DNA from 4 places in the Shewanella sp. Shew256 genome. Region 4 is predicted to be linked to each of the others. Evidence: predicted binding sites of a transcription regulator. Region 4 holds the regulator's gene; each other region holds the start of a gene.

Region 1 (4,090 bases), on a different contig from region 4:
ACGAAGGTGGAGTCCGTATCCCCATAAATGACTTGGTAGCCCATCTCCTCAATCCACGCGCGGGTTTGTTTCATAATTTGATGACCGCGCATGGTGATGGAGCTTGCCAGTTTCGCATCGTGGAACACACAGCCTTGGGAGCCTAAAACCCCATATAGCGAATTCATAATGATTTTAATCGCTTGCGATAAAGGCGCATTCGCCTCCCGCTTAGCTTTCTCACGTTGCTCTGAGAGATTTTGGATGAGTTTGGGCAGAATAGGTTGATGCCGATTAAAACGCGCGCCCAAAAAACCCGGAACAGTTTCAGGCTCATCTAATGCAGATCCGTCCTCATAATCTAAACCTTCAATCAACCCCTTAGGATCAATCAAAAAAGTTCGGATAATCGATGGATAAAGGCTTTTAAAGTCAAACACTAAAATATGCTGATAAAAACCAGGGACAGAATCCATAACATAACCGCCTGGGCTTTCAATCCCTTGACTGGCAGGCTCAGCGGGCGCGACGAAACCCGCTCTATGTAAATGCGGTAGATACAAGTGGTTGAATGCGGCGACCGAGGCGCCTACGCGCCCCAGTTCTAACCCCGTTAACTCGGCGCGAGCGAGGGCAAAATCCCACAATTGAGTATGTTCAAAAATATCCCACACTAAGCGACTATCAGTCAGGTTATAGTGAGCAAGCCCTTGTTTATTTTCGGCAAATAACGAATCAATCTCTTGGGATCGATTTTCCACATCGTGAATCGCTTTGCCTTCGCCCAGCAACGCTTGAGCGACAAACTCCAAGGAGAAACGCTCGAATTGATAAAAGGCCGCCTTTAACCAATCGATACCATCGAGCACCACACGCCCTGGCAAACTTAAGGTTTCTGGCCGAAATTTATTCTCAACTTTCCACTCAAGGAGCGCGCCACCTCGACCAATACGCAGCGGGATCCGGTGCAGTAACGCACGTCGATATAGCAGGGCCAAGTCAAAGGTCACCACCGACCAACCAATGATCACATCGGGATCAAACTCTGTAAACCAGGTGATGAGACGATGGATAAGTGCGGCCTCATCGTTCACCCATTCGATATAGATTGCAGCATCTGGCTGCGCCTCGCCCACCATAATAACTTTCTCATAGGGCTGAGATTGCGCATCGCGTCCATAAAGGGCCACGGAATAGAGTAAACCGTCAAAACTGCATTCAAAATCGAGGGAGATAGAGCGCAGTTTAATTGCAGACTGCGGCGCAACCGCTTTGGCGCGGATGGCGCTAAAAACAGACAACTGTCCATCTATGCCTACTTTGCTAACAAAATGCCCTAAAAATGCCACATCGAGCGCCACAAAGCGCTCGATTAAAAAGCGCTGCTCGGGACGGATATCCGCCTCAAATAAGGGGATCCCCGCATCTGTCGCTATCCGATGCAAGTGACGAAACACACTACTCGATGGAGCATAAATCGCCGCCACGCTTTGTCTTTTAAAGCTTTTAAGCGTAAGCGGCACAAAGCGTAGTGCCAGCCCCGGCGTTTGTAACTGCAATGCCGCCATATCGCTTTGATGACAAAAACAAATGTACTCAGAGCCAGGTAACTCCACCAACACAGGGCCTGAAACGGTGGCGAGATAATACTGCAACACAAGCGTTGCACCGCGCGTTATAGCATGGCGCGTGAGGACGCGTCCCTGTACACTCACAGGCGCAGCCGTGTCAGGCGTCAGACTCTCGGGGGGATTCAACTGCGGTTTCACTCTAAGGCTCTCGCTGTTTATTGATTCTCGGGACACAGAATAAAATTGCCATAAAATGGCAGAAAAGTTTCTTAGGCTATGCAATCACTGTTATTATGTACAGCATTAATTCGATAAAGTAGTGCCGCATGTTACCTGACAACGTAAAAAACCAGATCCGCGCTATCTATAAAGATATTGCCGCCGCTTTACCTAATTTTAGGCCACGCCGCGAGCAAAATTTTATGGTGGCAGAAATCTCTAAGACCCTAGCTGGCGACTATGACAAAGATAGACGCATCATAGTGGTCGAAGCGGGTACGGGGATTGGTAAATCATTGTCTTATATTTTAGGCACGATACCACTTGCGCTCGCGAGTAAGAAAAAGGTCTGTATCGCCACGGCAACCGTGGCGCTGCAGGAGCAGTTACTGCACAAAGACTTACCGTTTTTTCTCGAACAATCAGGGCTAAACTTTCGCTTTGGTCTGGTAAAAGGGCGCCAGCGTTATGTCTGTTTATCTAAACTTGCCATGCTGATCGGCGATGATAACAGTACCCAAATGGCCATGTGGCAAACAAAGCCGGATAACAGCCAAATAGCCATGCTGCAGGAGCTGCTCAGCGACTTTAATGAAGGCCGCTGGAACGGTGAAATCGATACGCTATCGACACCGATACCGGATCATCTCTGGCAGCAAATCGCCTGCGATAAACACAGTTGTCATCGGCAACTCGCCAGTCATCGTAATTGCCCGTTTCACAAGGCCCGCGAGGATGTGGATACCTGGGATGTACTGATCGCCAACCACAGTTTGCTGTTTGCCGACTTAGAGCTCGGCGGCGGGGTGATTTTGCCCGATCCCGAAGACGTTTTTTACGTCATTGACGAAGCTCACCACTTACCTATCGTTGCCCGGGACTTTTCTAGTGCACAGGCGACGCTTAGGGGCGCTGCCGACTGGCTCGAAAAAGTCGGTAAGACCAGCGCAAAATTACAAAATCAGATAAAGAGCAACAATATTATCGCCCCAGCGCAGGCGATGCAGGATCATATCGGTGACTTAATCGCTCAGCTCAATCAAGTCGCCCACTTTTGTGACACTCAAACCAAACAGTTTGCCAATCCCGAGAGCCGCTATCGGTTCGAACACGGTAAATTGCCCGATGCACTAAAAATTCCCGCCGAGAATCTCGCGGCCACCTCTAATCTTGCCCTTAAGCAATTTAACAAGATGCAATTATTGCTGGCCGAGGCGATAAAAGATGGCGATATTCCTAAGCATCAAGCGGAAGCGTTACAGGCCGAAATGGGTTTTATGCTGCAGCGACTCGAAAATCTACAAAAGCTCTGGAAAATGATGGCAAAGGAAGATTCCACGAAAGGCGCGCCCCTCGCCCGCTGGATTGAATTGCTCACAGGCAAACAGGTCGATTATCTGTTTAGCGCCTCACCGATTGAAGTCGGGTTTATGCTCGAGTCTATGCTGTGGCAAAAGGCGGCTGGCGTCGTGCTATGTAGTGCAACGCTTCGGGCGCTGAATAACTTCGACCATTTCGCCCATCAAGTGGGATTATCGGTAAAGGACGGCAGTCGTTATCTCGCCCTGCAATCCCCCTTCGATTATCCGAATAACGCCACGCTCTACTTACCTAAGATGAAAACCGAGCCGACGGACGATGCCTATACCGCTGAGCTTGCCGAACACATTTTGGAGCTGATTGAAGGCGAAATGGCCACCTTAGTGTTGTTTGCATCTTACTGGCAAATGGAGAAAGTCGCCGAGTTGCTCGAGGGCAAACTCACGCAGGAAATTCTTATTCAAGGTAATGCCCCGCGCCAACAATTGCTTGAGACCCACAAAGCCAAGTGCGACAAAGGTGAGCCGAGTATCTTGTTCGGCACCGGCAGTTTTTCTGAAGGCTTAGACTTACCTGGGGATTACCTCACCAACCTCATCGTCACTAAACTGCCCTTTGCCGTGCCGACCTCGCCCGTCGAGCAAGCCCATGCCGAGTATGTGAAAATAAAGGGCGGAAATCCGTTTCTGCAACTCACCATTCCAGATGCATCGCGAAAGCTTATCCAAAGTTGTGGTAGATTACTGCGTAAAGAGCAGGATTATGGCCGAGTCACTATCCTTGATAGACGATTAGTGACCAAACGTTACGGCAAATCCTTGCTAGACGCTCTGCCCCCCTTTAGACGAGTCATTGAGTAGGATTAAGATTTGGAGTTGTTACTCGAGCCCAGTAATTGGGCCCTGTTGGCTGTCATTGGCTTAATTGCAGGTTTTATCGATGCCGTAGTCGGTGGTGGAGGCCTGCTCTCCATTCCTGCCCTGCTCACCCTCGGGATCCCG
Region 2 (4,090 bases), on a different contig from region 4:
AACTGGACCTTGTCGTAGGGATAATATTGCCCTGTCGCCTGATAATGTTGCAGTTGCACTAACCCCAATGCGCCCGCTAAAAAATGCCCACCACCGAGTACACTGAGTTGTTGCTCCTGACGGAGTCGTAAAATCTCGGCGGACGTATTTACAGAGCTCACCAACACGTCTCGCCCAGGGTTGAGCCCTTTTTCCTTCAATGCTTTAATTACCCCCATCGCCATTCTGTCACTTGCGGTCCAAATCAGTTTTAAATCGGGATAACGGGTCAGCAGCGTCAATGCTTGCCCATAGGCAATATCCTCACTCCATTGGCCATAAACCGTTTGTGTGACTGTCACATTGGGTTGCATAAAGAAATAATCGTTGGCGCCCTGAGTCCGCAGAACAGATGCGGGCGTGGACTTATCGCCCGAGATCAATAAAACCTTAGCTTTTTTAACGTCTAACCCCGTTAACAAAGCTTTAGCGGTCTCGGCTCCGATAGCATAGTTATCGGGCATAATGGCGGGCAATAAATAGGTCTGCCAGTGGGGATCTTGCAATAGCATTTCCCGTTCGGCCACGGAAATATCATTCAAAATAAGCTGCACATAAATGGGATGGTGATAAAGCATCTGCAACATTTTTAATGCTGATTGCTTCTCATTAACCAAAATAACCTGATTAGGAAGGGACTGTTGCGATTTTAATAAAGAGTCTAACTGGCTAATCATTTTAAAATGATTGCGATCTGAATGGATAATTTGCAAATTAATGTCGAGTTTTGCTGATGCCACCCACATTAATTTGTCGACATCACCCCAAAAGCTATCGGCCTCGGCACCGGGATTGAAAAACGCCACATCTAGTTTGGCCCATGCCGGCATAGCAGAAAACAATATGCCAATAAATAAACAGGTTAAGCACCATAGACGCAAAGGCGAGTACTCCTCGGCCATGTTTCCCCACATGTGATCCGTCACCAGAGGTCACTTTCTTATTATCGATTCACAACCGTGTTACCGCATAAAGATTTATGCCCGATACAGGCAATCAATCATTCGATTAAACCACAAAAACTTACAAAGTGTACGTTATTAATAACGAATGATGATTTTCTCTATTGTTTACTTCTAGGATTGAAACACATTTATTTTAATATGAATAAGATAAGGAGAAATATGCTCCAAGGGCAATTTAGCCCATAAGACTGAAATAAATCCTTAATTCGTCGCTAAACCCTCACATAACCGCACCCACCGAGCAACTCAGCCCAAGATTGCCTTACGCTTACACTCTGTTAGTATATGTATAAATTCACAGTGATTGAGCGCTAACGACTTGCAGCAATTGGATCTTGTTCCGATCACCGACCTCAAAGGCGTCGCCAAAAGGGTGGCGGAAAAACTCGCAAAGCTCGGCATCACAACAGTACAAGATCTGCTGTTTCACTTACCCCTGCGCTACGAAGACCGCACTCAAATTTATCCTATTGCCGCCTTAATGCCGGGAAATTACGGCACCATTGAAGCCGAAATCCAGTCGACACAAATCATTCAAGGCCGCAAACGCATGCTGGTGTGCAATGTGCGCGATAATACCGGCAGCATGAGTCTGCGCTTCTTTAACTTTTCGATGGCGCAACGCAATGCGATGCAAAATGGCTTAATGATCCGCGCCTATGGCGAAATTCGTCGGGGCAATCATCAGGCCGAAATCGTCCATCCCGAGTACAAAATTGTCTATCCCGGTGAAGATATTCATTTAAGCGATACCCTCACGCCGATTTATCCCACCACGGAGGGACTCAAACAGGCGAGTTGGATCAAACTTACCGAGCAAGCCCTCGAATTATTAGAAGACGGCGGTTTGACCGAGTTATTACCCGCCAATTTGCAGCCCAATAGCATGAGCTTGAAACAAGCACTGCAAACCCTGCATCGCCCTCACGCAGGAATATCGCAATTTGACTTAGAGCTAGGCCAACATCCGGCGCAGCAACGGCTGGTGCAGGAAGAGCTGCTCGCCCATAACCTCAGCATGCTCCGACTCAGGCAACGCAGCAATCTCGACGCCGCCGTGACCATGCACGCCAGCGGCCAGCTATTGAATCCCTTTCTCGCCTCATTGCCCTTCAAACCGACAGGTGCACAGCAAAGGGTCGTCGCCGAGATAGGTAAAGATTTAGCGCAGCCGCACCCCATGATGCGCTTAGTTCAAGGTGATGTAGGTTCGGGTAAAACCTTGGTCGCCGCCCTCGCCGCATTGCAGGCCATCGAAAGTGGTTACCAAGTGGCTATGATGGCGCCCACCGAATTACTCGCCGAGCAGCATGCGACTAACTTTGCCGCGTGGTTTGAACCCCTCGGGTTAAAAGTGGGATGGCTTGCGGGCAAGCTTAAAGGCAAGGCACGGGCGCAATCCTTAGCCGATATTGAATCGGGCGCGGCGCAAATAGTGATAGGCACCCATGCCATCTTCCAGCAGCAGGTAACCTTCAATAAGTTGGCTTTAATCATTATCGATGAGCAGCACAGGTTCGGGGTTCACCAACGGATGGGGCTCAGGGAAAAAGGCATTAACCAAGGCTTTCATCCCCACCAGTTGATTATGACGGCGACCCCCATTCCGCGCACTTTGGCCATGACGGCCTACGCCGATTTGGACACCTCGATTATCGATGAGTTGCCGCCCGGCCGCACGCCCGTGACCACAGTCGCCATTCCCGATTCGCGTCGCAATGAAGTGCTCGAGCGCGTCCGCAACAGCGTAGTCACGGATAAACGCCAAGCCTATTGGGTCTGCACCTTGATTGAAGAATCCGAAGTCCTCGAGTGCCAAGCGGCGGAAGATACCGCCGAAGAGTTGCGCCAAGCACTGCCGGAACTGAGCATAGGTTTAGTCCATGGTCGGATGAAAAGCGCCGAAAAACAAAAAATTATGGCCGACTTCAAGGCGGGAACTATCCATTTATTGGTGGCAACCACAGTGATTGAAGTCGGCGTCGACGTCCCCAACTCCAGCTTGATGATTATCGAAAACCCCGAGCGACTGGGTCTTGCACAGTTACACCAGCTGCGGGGCCGCGTAGGGCGCGGTGCCGTGGCAAGCCATTGTGTGTTACTCTACAAGGCGCCATTGAGCCAAACCGCGAGCCAGCGCTTAAATGTGCTCAGGCAAAGTAATGATGGTTTTGTGATTGCACAGAAAGACTTAGAGATCCGTGGGCCGGGCGAAGTGCTGGGCACTAAGCAAACGGGACTGGCCGAGCTGAAAATCGCCGACCTTGTCCGCGATCAGGCGCTTATCCCACATATCCAAAAACTGGCGAGCCATGTGATGTCACAGGCGCCAGAGTCGGTCGATGCCATTATTCATCGTTGGCTTGGACACAGGCAGCAATACGTTCAGGCCTAAACCTTAAGCTAACCCCTTCAAGGTAAAATAAATTCAGCCTGTTCAGCTCACGGCTATGGACAAGCGCGTGGAAACTTGCACAATGAACCTGCCACCGACAACTCGTTGGCACTTGCACTTTAAATGTTAGCTGCATGTATTCACCCCGTTACCTTGACACTTAAGCGAAGGATGTAAAATGCAAGTTAATCAAGATGATAGAATTACACCTCAAGAAACCTCCTCAAGCAGTAATCGCTTTGCTTTGATTGCGATTGTGCTCGTCATCCTGCTCTCTGCGGGAGGTTATTATTACTACACCAAAGATGACTCACCCAAGCTCATCCCCAATGCGCCGATAGTGCTGCCTGAGCCGCCTTCATCTGAACCTATGACGCTCGAAACAGGCACTGAGCCTGAAACCGCGCCGGTGGAAAATGAAACTCCAGCGGCGACCACGACGGAAACCGAAACCGTTGTCACGCCAACCGAGCCTGCGATTCCTGAAGAAGTCGTCCCCAGCCTGCCTGAGAGCGATGCCTTTGTGCATCAAAAAGCGCTGGCGATCATCAATAACAACGTGGTCGGCTCCTCCTTAGTGAACCAAGATTTGGCCCGTCAGTTTGTGGTGTTCGTGGACAACTTGGCCCAAGGCGATCTCGCCCGCAAAGTTAGCCCAGTCAAAGGCCCAGAAAAGCTGTTCACTGTGTCT
Region 3 (4,090 bases), on a different contig from region 4:
TCGACCGCTTGCGTTGTACCAGACAACAGCACCGCAGGGATCATCACTGCTAGCAATTTCTTTTTCATATCATCTACACCTTTTAATTCAGCTAAACCATATATAATCATATGATTTAATTGGCTTATTATATTCTCCAGCCAACACACAGCAGTTTGCATGCCACGGCGCTGAAAAGCTGAATTTGAAGGTGTTTTTTAGAAGTGGATCCGCCAATCACGAAATATCGTGATTGGCGGTAATTAAATATCGCGGAATAAATTAAATATCGTTACCAAATCCCGTGGTTTAGCGACAGTTTGATCACATATGTGTCATCAAGCTTGGGCGACCGCTTTGCTCGCTCGCCGTCTAGGGGCTGTCGGTTTAGCTGTCGTGGAGGTAGAAGATGCTGCGGCTGAATTGCTAGCATTCCCTTTTTTAGCGCCCGTTCCGGCTTTTTTCCCGCCAGCAGCGCCTCTGGCTCCGGCTTTTCGATAACCCGACTTTTTAGTCGCGGCACGCTTAAAACCCTGCCCTTTTAAGCCATTGAGGGCTGAGGGTAATTGAGCGCCTGCATTTTCGATTAAGTTATTTAGCGTCCCCAGCAGTGGCTGCATAAATCCTTGATAAGAGATTTCTTTATGACAGATACCGTTCAGGCTTGCCTCCCACAGCGCCGTCATATCGGGCGTTGTGGCGCTCAGGGGCAAACTATTGATTAAGCCCTTGCCCACCTCAGTGGCTACAATCGACTTGCCCTGACGCTGAATAAAGCCTCGCTTAAACAGCAGCTCAATAATGCCTGCGCGAGTTGCTTCCGTACCTAGGCCATCGGTTTCCTTTAAAATTTTGCGGATCTCGGGATCTGTCACATAACGGTTAATCCCTGTCATTGCGCTCAGCAAGGTCGCATCGGTAAAAGCCTTGGGTGGTTGAGTTTGCTTCTCGACTAATTCACCGTGGTGACAATGAAGCACTTGCCCTAAGGTAAGCGGCGGTAGTTGACCAACATATTCTCCTTCCTCTGCGTCCTTTTCGCCTTGCGCAAAACTCGCTGCGGATGATGCGTCCTTTCGTTCGTTCTCTTCTCTGGCAAACAGTTGTTTCCAACCGAGGGACTTATCCTGTTTTGCCTTAGTTTTAAAAAGGCCACCTTCGATCGTCACCTCGACCGCAGTTTCACTGTAGCAATAGGCGGGGTAAAATTGTGCCAAATACTGGCGAGCAACATGCAGATAAAGCTGTCTTTCCCGCTGGCTTAAACCGCTTAGATTGGGCTGTTTTTCCGTTGGAATTATGGCGTGATGGGCATCGACTTTTTTATCATCCCACGCCTTAGATTTAAGCCGAGGATTCGGCGCCTCAGCGTGTACGACTAACTCGGGCGCACCGCCCATGATGGCCGCTAATACCCCGCTTGCAAGCCCATGCTGCTCCGTGGGCAAATAACGGCTGTCTGAGCGTGGATAGGTGATTAGCTTATGGCGCTCGTATAAGCTCTGGCAGGTATCGAGCACGTCCTTCGCGCTCATACCAAAGCGCTTGGCGGCATCGATTTGCAGCGCCGATAAACTGTAGGGTAAAGGCGGATTCTGCTGCTTATCCTTAGTGCTTAACTGGGTCACTTTGGCGGGTTTATCGGTGATCCGGCGCACCACATTTTGCGCTAAACCCTTAGCGAGCACGCGCCCCTCTTCATCCATATAGGGTAAGCAGGCTTCACTGGGTTGCCACTTCGCCGTGAAAGCCTGATCTTTGTCCGTCACTAAGTGAGCCAGAACCTCATAAAAAGGCTTAGATTGGAAGTTCGCGATTTCTTCATCGCGGCGCACGATAAGCCCAAGCAGTGGTGTCTGTACTCGACCGACTGATAGTACGCCCTGATAGCCGACCTTTTTCCCTTGGATGGTGTAGGCCCGCGTCATATTCATGCCATAGAGCCAATCGGCGCGGCTTCGGGCAAGCGCCGAGGTCGACAAAGGAATAAACTCACGGTTACTGCGTAACTGCGACAGGGCACGTTTCACCGCCTGTGGGTTTAAGTCGCTAATAAGGAGTCGCTGCGTTTGCTGTAATTTATCGCCAGTCACACCCAAATAGGCGATCACTTCATCAACCAATAACTGCCCTTCGCGGTCGGGATCGCCAGCGTTCACTAGCGTATCGGCCTGTTTCACCAGCTTTTTAAGCACTGTGAGTTGGCTGCGGGTCGCGGCCTTAGGTTTAAGCTGCCATTTCTCGGGTACTATGGGTAAATGCTCAAATTTCCACGATTTAAACTCGGGATTATAGGCATTGGGCTCGGCCTGTTCGAGCAAGTGTCCCACACACCAAGACACGCAGTTGCCCTGGGCGTCTTCAATAAACCCGTCACCTTTTTTGTGGGGTTTAGGCAGCACATCGGCAATTGCACGCCCAAGGCTTGGTTTTTCAGCAATATAGAGGATCATATCTACATTAAACACTGGATATAATTACAGTGTAATTTAGCCCAAAGCGGACAAGAGTGCAAACCGCCGTTTTGCCTCGAGGGTCGATTGAACTTGATGAATGGCGATGGAACACTAAAGCTGTGTAAATTTAGTTGAGAACAATTCTCATCTAAAACTAAAATCCCTTGCATCCATTACGAGGAATTGAGAAAAAGAGATGAATACACTGACCTTGCCAAGCCCTATAACCCCCGTCTTTAAGCCAGCGCTTGCCTTAAGATTCAATCAACTAGTGATCTTCTACAGCCTGTTATTGCTGGCGTTAAGTCTACTTTGTGAAATGGGACTTAAAAGGCTAGGATTTGAGGCGCCTTTCCTTTCTTGGGCTTTTATCCTGTATTTACCCGTGGCAGTAAGCCTGTCTTTACTATTAAAACATAGGGTTAGCCGCCGCAGTCTGGCATGGCTATTCGGACTATGGATGCTGTTATGGCTGGTAATGTAAGCCCCGTTTTTTAAGCCTTGTGTGGATACTTACACGAACATCCGCTTCGGCAAAAATAAAGAGTGCCAACCCACACCCTTGCCTCACCTTTCTCCTACATCCCGACTGTCAAACTCAGTTAGTAATCTAGTCAGTTAACGCACCGCTAAATCCCTGCTCAGTAAAGCCACCAAATAAAGAACGTTAAACTATCAATTATTTAACAACTTTAGCTATGAAGCGGCTCAAAAAGCCGTTATGTTGAAGCTCTTGGGCGTGCGCACACGTCTTAACCTTAGGCCAAATTGGCCGTTTAGTACCCAAACTTACAAGCAAATATCTTAAAAACTCTGCAAAAACAACAGAATATTGGAGTTGAATTATATGAATGAGATTGTTAATGCGGTCAACAATATCGTTTGGAGCCCCGCACTCGTTTATCTTTGCCTCGGTGTAGGACTCTTTTTCTCCCTGCGCTCACGTTTCTTACAGTTACGCCATTTACCCGAAATGATCCGTTTAATGTTTGATGGTAAGAGCACTGATGCTGGTGTGTCTTCCTTCCAAGCCTTAGCCATGACTTTAGCAGGTCGTGTGGGAACCGGAAACATTGCCGGTGTCGCCACTGCGATTACCTTCGGCGGTCCGGGGGCATTGTTTTGGATGTGGATGGTAGCGTTTCTTGGCGCCAGCTCCGCATTCGTCGAATCCACCTTAGGCCAAGTCTACAAAGAAAAAATCAATGGAGAGTATCGCGGCGGCCCCGCCTTTTACATTGAAAAAGGCTTAGGCATGAAGTGGTACGCTTGGACATTTGCCATTGCGACCATTTTTGCCTGCGGAATTTTACTGCCTGGCGTGCAAGCCAACTCGATTGGTTCGAGCCTAAAAACCGCCTTCGATATCGACCCTAACGTCACCGCTGCCATCCTCGCTATGCTGTTAGGTTTCATTATCTTTGGTGGCGTAAAACGTATTGCCCACTTCGCCAGTACCGTAGTGCCCTTTATGGCACTGGGTTATATCATTGTCGCCTGCGTGATTATTGCCCTTAACATTGGTCAGCTGCCCGATATTATTATGTTGATCCTAAAAAGTGCCTTCGGACTCGATGCGGGCTTTGGTGCGATTCTAGGTCTTGCGATTATGTGGGGGGTAAAACGCGGTATTTACTCAAACGAAGCAGGCCAAG
Region 4 (4,090 bases):
CCCGCCACGGCGGAACAGCGGCCCCGCAGGCCAGAAGTTTAGGTTAATCCCCGCCGCAATATGCGGTGGCACCATGCCTTGGTAATACAAAATGTAGGATAACAGCAGGTAATCCATATGGCTGCGATGGCAAGGTACATACACAATCTCGTGACCATCATGGTGAAGCTGGCGGATTTGCTCGGCACCTTTGATATTGATACCGCTGTAGAGCTTGTTCCATAACCAAGTTAAGAAACGCTCGGCAATACGCACTAGGCTGTCGGAATAATTCGCTGCAATTTCATCAAGATATTCAATTGCTGTTTCACGAGCTTGGGTTTCGGAAATCTTCTTACTCGCCGCTTCTTCTTGAATCGCCTTGCGTAAGGATTCGGATTTCAGCAGGGAGTGGAACATTGCCTGACGATTAGGCAGCACTGGCCCTGTCATCACCTTGCGTTGACGGCGGAAATGCACCCTAGCCACCCGCGCCAGTTTATGGGCAATCCCCATATCGGTGCCGTGTTCGTCGGCCATGTAACGCAGCGATACCGCATTAGAAAACTGAACAAAGTTGTGACGGCCTAAAAATAGGATCATCAAGCACTTACGTAACCAAGTTGGGTTCTCGCGCTCAAGCACAGCCGCCTTCATGGTATCGTCTTCTTTACCCGGAGTACGGCCCCAATACAGGCTCACAGGCACCAGCTGAATATCTAACTCAGGCTTTTCCTTATGGACAGCCAACAAACGCATAAAACATTCGAGGAACGGCTCATTGCTGGCACGTTCGCCAAACAAAGGCTTACGCCCTTCGAGACAGACGACGCGGGGCGCGACAACGCCATTTACCACGAGCGGCTCGTAGGGGCTTGGCAAACCCAGCTTAGTGGTGATTTCGCTTAACGCAGCAATATCACTCAGGGATTCTGTTTTCATTACATAAGCAAGCGGTCTGGAGGCGTCCAGATTCAGATCGGCAAAGGGATCCTGCGGCACAACAATAGTGTGCACTAAGTGTTTTTGGATCCAGCGTAATGATTTCAACCAAAGAGAGTCTTGTTTAGGCATTATTCTTATGCAATGTAAGTACGTTCATTAGCCCCATAGAATACCAGATTCTAGGGAACATTCGCTAATACTCTCCAATCGCGTTAAAAAGTGGTTAATACTTGCACTACGAATAATACTGTATATACTAACAGTAACTGTATAGAAAAACAGGAAAGAACATGAGACCGTTGACGCCACGCCAAGCCGAAATTTTAGAGCTGATTAAACGTAATATTGCCGAGACTGGCATGCCACCCACCCGGGCCGAAATCGCCACCCGTTTGGGTTTTAAAAGTGCAAATGCCGCCGAGGAACACCTTAAAGCATTGGCGAAAAAAGGCTGCATCGAGATCATGCCTGGCACTTCCCGCGGGATCCGTCTCCCTGTTGAGGAAGAAGATAACAGCGAATCAGGCTTGCCACTGATTGGTCAAGTGGCTGCGGGCGAACCTATACTCGCCCAAGAGCATGTCGAACAGTATTACCAAGTCGACCCTAGCATGTTCCACCCTGCCGCCGATTTCTTACTGCGCGTCAGAGGCGACAGTATGAAGAACATCGGTATCCTCGAGGGGGATCTGCTCGCCGTTCATAAAGTACAGCAAGCGCGCAATGGCCAAGTAGTTGTTGCTCGCGTTGACGATGATGTAACAGTTAAACGCTTTGAAAAGAAAGGGAATCTAGTTTATCTACATGCAGAGAATGAAGATTACTCCCCAATTAAAGTCGATTTAAGTTTCCAAAGTCTAACAATAGAAGGGCTCGCCGTAGGGGTGATCCGCAATGGAGATTGGCTATGAACAAACTACTAGGTAATGCCCCGCGTCACCCCGGTTTATGGCTCGATGCGGTACGCGAAACCGATACTGACTGGCAGCATACGCCTATCATCACTATGCCCACCGAGAGCCAAGGGCGCCAAGAGCTGATGCAGCTTAGCAAGCAGTTAGCACAACTGAGCCAACAAGGCCGCTGGGTCGTGCTCATCAACCCACCTAGTATTGGCTACAAGCAGTTACTGGCTAGCGCTGGCGTGCGTATGGACCGCGTTCTCTTAGTCCATGCGAAAGATGAAGTCGAAACCCTGTGGGCAATGGAAAAAGCCTTAACCAGTGGCACTTCCAGCGCAGTAATTACTTGGATCCACTCACTCGATGCCCGCGACAATCGTCGTTTGCAAATTGTGGCCAAGAGTGCCCGCGCCATGGGAATCGTGCTCGAAGGTGTTGTAAATCACTCGACTACGGACGCGACACTCAAGCAACCCGCTCACTTTGCCCAAGGTAGTTTTTTTAGCTCTGTTCATTAAAATTTTTGCACTGCGTATTTAGCCTTGAAAGCCGCCTCACCTGTGAATGTGGGGCTTTTTTTTGGCAATTTTTCAGACAATTAGAAAAAGAAGTGATCTTGATCAATTTTTAAACAGCAAGTATGTTTGATTCAGGCGAGCATAATATATCGCCCGTTTAGGCAAAAAATATCGACGATTTATCGAATATCTCTTGCCCACAAAAATCGAGAATAATGGGTTTATTCAGCAGTATGTGCCAGTGTGGCTAATACCAGCAGTAACAATACTTAATCAAAAGTAAGCCGCCAACGCACGTTGAAGTCAGAGAAGCTTTTTTGGGAACTGAAGAGTTTGCATAGAGTTGAGACTTACTGTGTTGCTCTTCTTTGTAGTTGCTATTCGCAATTGGCAGAGGAGAAGTCTTGTGAAGCAATGGTTGTATTGTTTACTCGTGGTGCTATTCGCCCCACCGTTGGCCGCCGCGGACATGCGGTTCAACATGACCCCCGGCGTGACAGAAATCAGTGGCAAGGTTTATCACTTGCACATGACGATTCTGTATATCTGCTGCGCGATAGGCTTAGTGGTTTTTGGCGTGATGATTTATGCCATGATCAACCACAGGAAATCCAAGGGCGCGGTCGCGTCTCACTTCCATGAGAGTACAAAAGTCGAAATCGCGTGGACCATCATTCCTTTTGTCATTCTGATCTTAATGGCGATTCCCGCCACGAAAACTCTGATTGCCATGGAAGATCCCAGCAATGCCGATCTCACGGTCAAAGTCACAGGCTCTCAATGGAAATGGCATTATAGCTACTTCGATCAAGATATTGATTTTTACAGCATTCTCGCAACCCCAAGACCTCAAATCGAAGGTAGTGAAGCCAAGGGTGAGCACTACTTACTCGAGGTCGACAAACCCCTAGTATTACCCATCAATCGTAAAATCCGTTTCTTGATGACCTCAGAGGATGTTATCCACTCATGGTGGATGCCCGCCTTTGCCGTTAAAAAAGACGCTAACCCAGGTTTTATCAACGAGGCGTGGACCCGTATCGACAAACCCGGCATTTACCGTGGCCAATGTGCCGAGCTTTGCGGTAAAGACCATGGTTTTATGCCGATAGTGGTGCAGGCATTGCCCGAAGCCGAGTTCGATGCTTGGGTTGAAGAACAAAAACAAGCCGCCAATGCCGCAGCGCAAGCCGCACAAGCCGCGTTATCACAAACATTGACTAAAGAAGAGCTGATGACTCAGGGTGAGCAAGTTTACCTCGGTCACTGCGCGGCCTGTCACCAACCTAACGGTGAAGGTTTACAGGGGGTATTCCCACAACTCAAAGGCAGCCCCATTGCGACAGGACCACTGAGCGGCCATCTTGAAATCGTGCTCAATGGTAAAGCGGGTACGGCCATGCAGGCCTTTGGCAAACAATTAACGACCCAAGAAATTGCCGCCGTGATTACCTATGAGCGTAATGCGTGGGGCAATAACACGGGTGATGCGGTACAAGCCAAAGACGTTGATGCCCATAAATCCGGTGGCACGAGTAGCGAGCCAGTAGCAACGACTCCGCCCCCCGCAACCACCGATGCACCCAAGGCGACAACAGAACCCGCCGCCAGTGTCGACCCCGCGAGTCTTCCCACGCTTAGCCATGATGAACTGATGGCCGAAGGGGAAAAGACCTATGCCACGATTTGCGCCGCCTGCCACCAGCTATCGGGTGCAGGTATGCCCCCAGCCTTCCCCGCCCTTGC

Evidence for each region. Region 4 encodes LexA, which represses DNA repair genes until DNA is damaged. Its sites were predicted from a motif close to TACTGTATNNNNATACAGTA; they were not measured.
Region 1: dinG (ATP-dependent DNA helicase DinG) is a predicted target of LexA. The motif match lies at 1,834-1,853, and genes of this name have one in related genera.
Region 2: recG (ATP-dependent DNA helicase RecG) is a predicted target of LexA. The motif match lies at 1,288-1,307, and genes of this name have one in related genera.
Region 3: B5P39_RS15565 (DNA topoisomerase III) is a predicted target of LexA. The motif match lies at 2,445-2,464, and genes of this name have one in related genera.

What each region holds. Positions count from the first base shown of each region.
Region 1 covers NZ_NAJR01000002.1:639,592-643,681, reverse strand. The annotation lists gene B5P39_RS05635 (DNA polymerase II) at 1-1,736, opposite strand, end outside; gene dinG (ATP-dependent DNA helicase DinG) at 1,877-3,949, shown strand; gene B5P39_RS05625 (sulfite exporter TauE/SafE family protein) at 3,959-4,090, shown strand, end outside.
Region 2 covers NZ_NAJR01000012.1:104,579-108,668, reverse strand. The annotation lists gene B5P39_RS18740 (ABC transporter substrate-binding protein) at 1-920, opposite strand, end outside; gene recG (ATP-dependent DNA helicase RecG) at 1,324-3,399, shown strand; gene B5P39_RS18730 (DUF3014 domain-containing protein) at 3,578-4,090, shown strand, end outside.
Region 3 covers NZ_NAJR01000008.1:118,279-122,368, forward strand. The annotation lists gene B5P39_RS15560 (porin) at 1-68, opposite strand, end outside; gene B5P39_RS15565 (DNA topoisomerase III) at 318-2,432, opposite strand; gene B5P39_RS15570 (hypothetical protein) at 2,632-2,919, shown strand; gene B5P39_RS15575 (alanine/glycine:cation symporter family protein) at 3,283-4,090, shown strand, end outside.
Region 4 covers NZ_NAJR01000011.1:94,532-98,621, forward strand. The annotation lists gene plsB (glycerol-3-phosphate 1-O-acyltransferase PlsB) at 1-1,053, opposite strand, end outside; gene lexA (transcriptional repressor LexA) at 1,215-1,835, shown strand; gene B5P39_RS17965 (cell division inhibitor SulA) at 1,832-2,344, shown strand; gene coxB (cytochrome c oxidase subunit II) at 2,751-4,090, shown strand, end outside.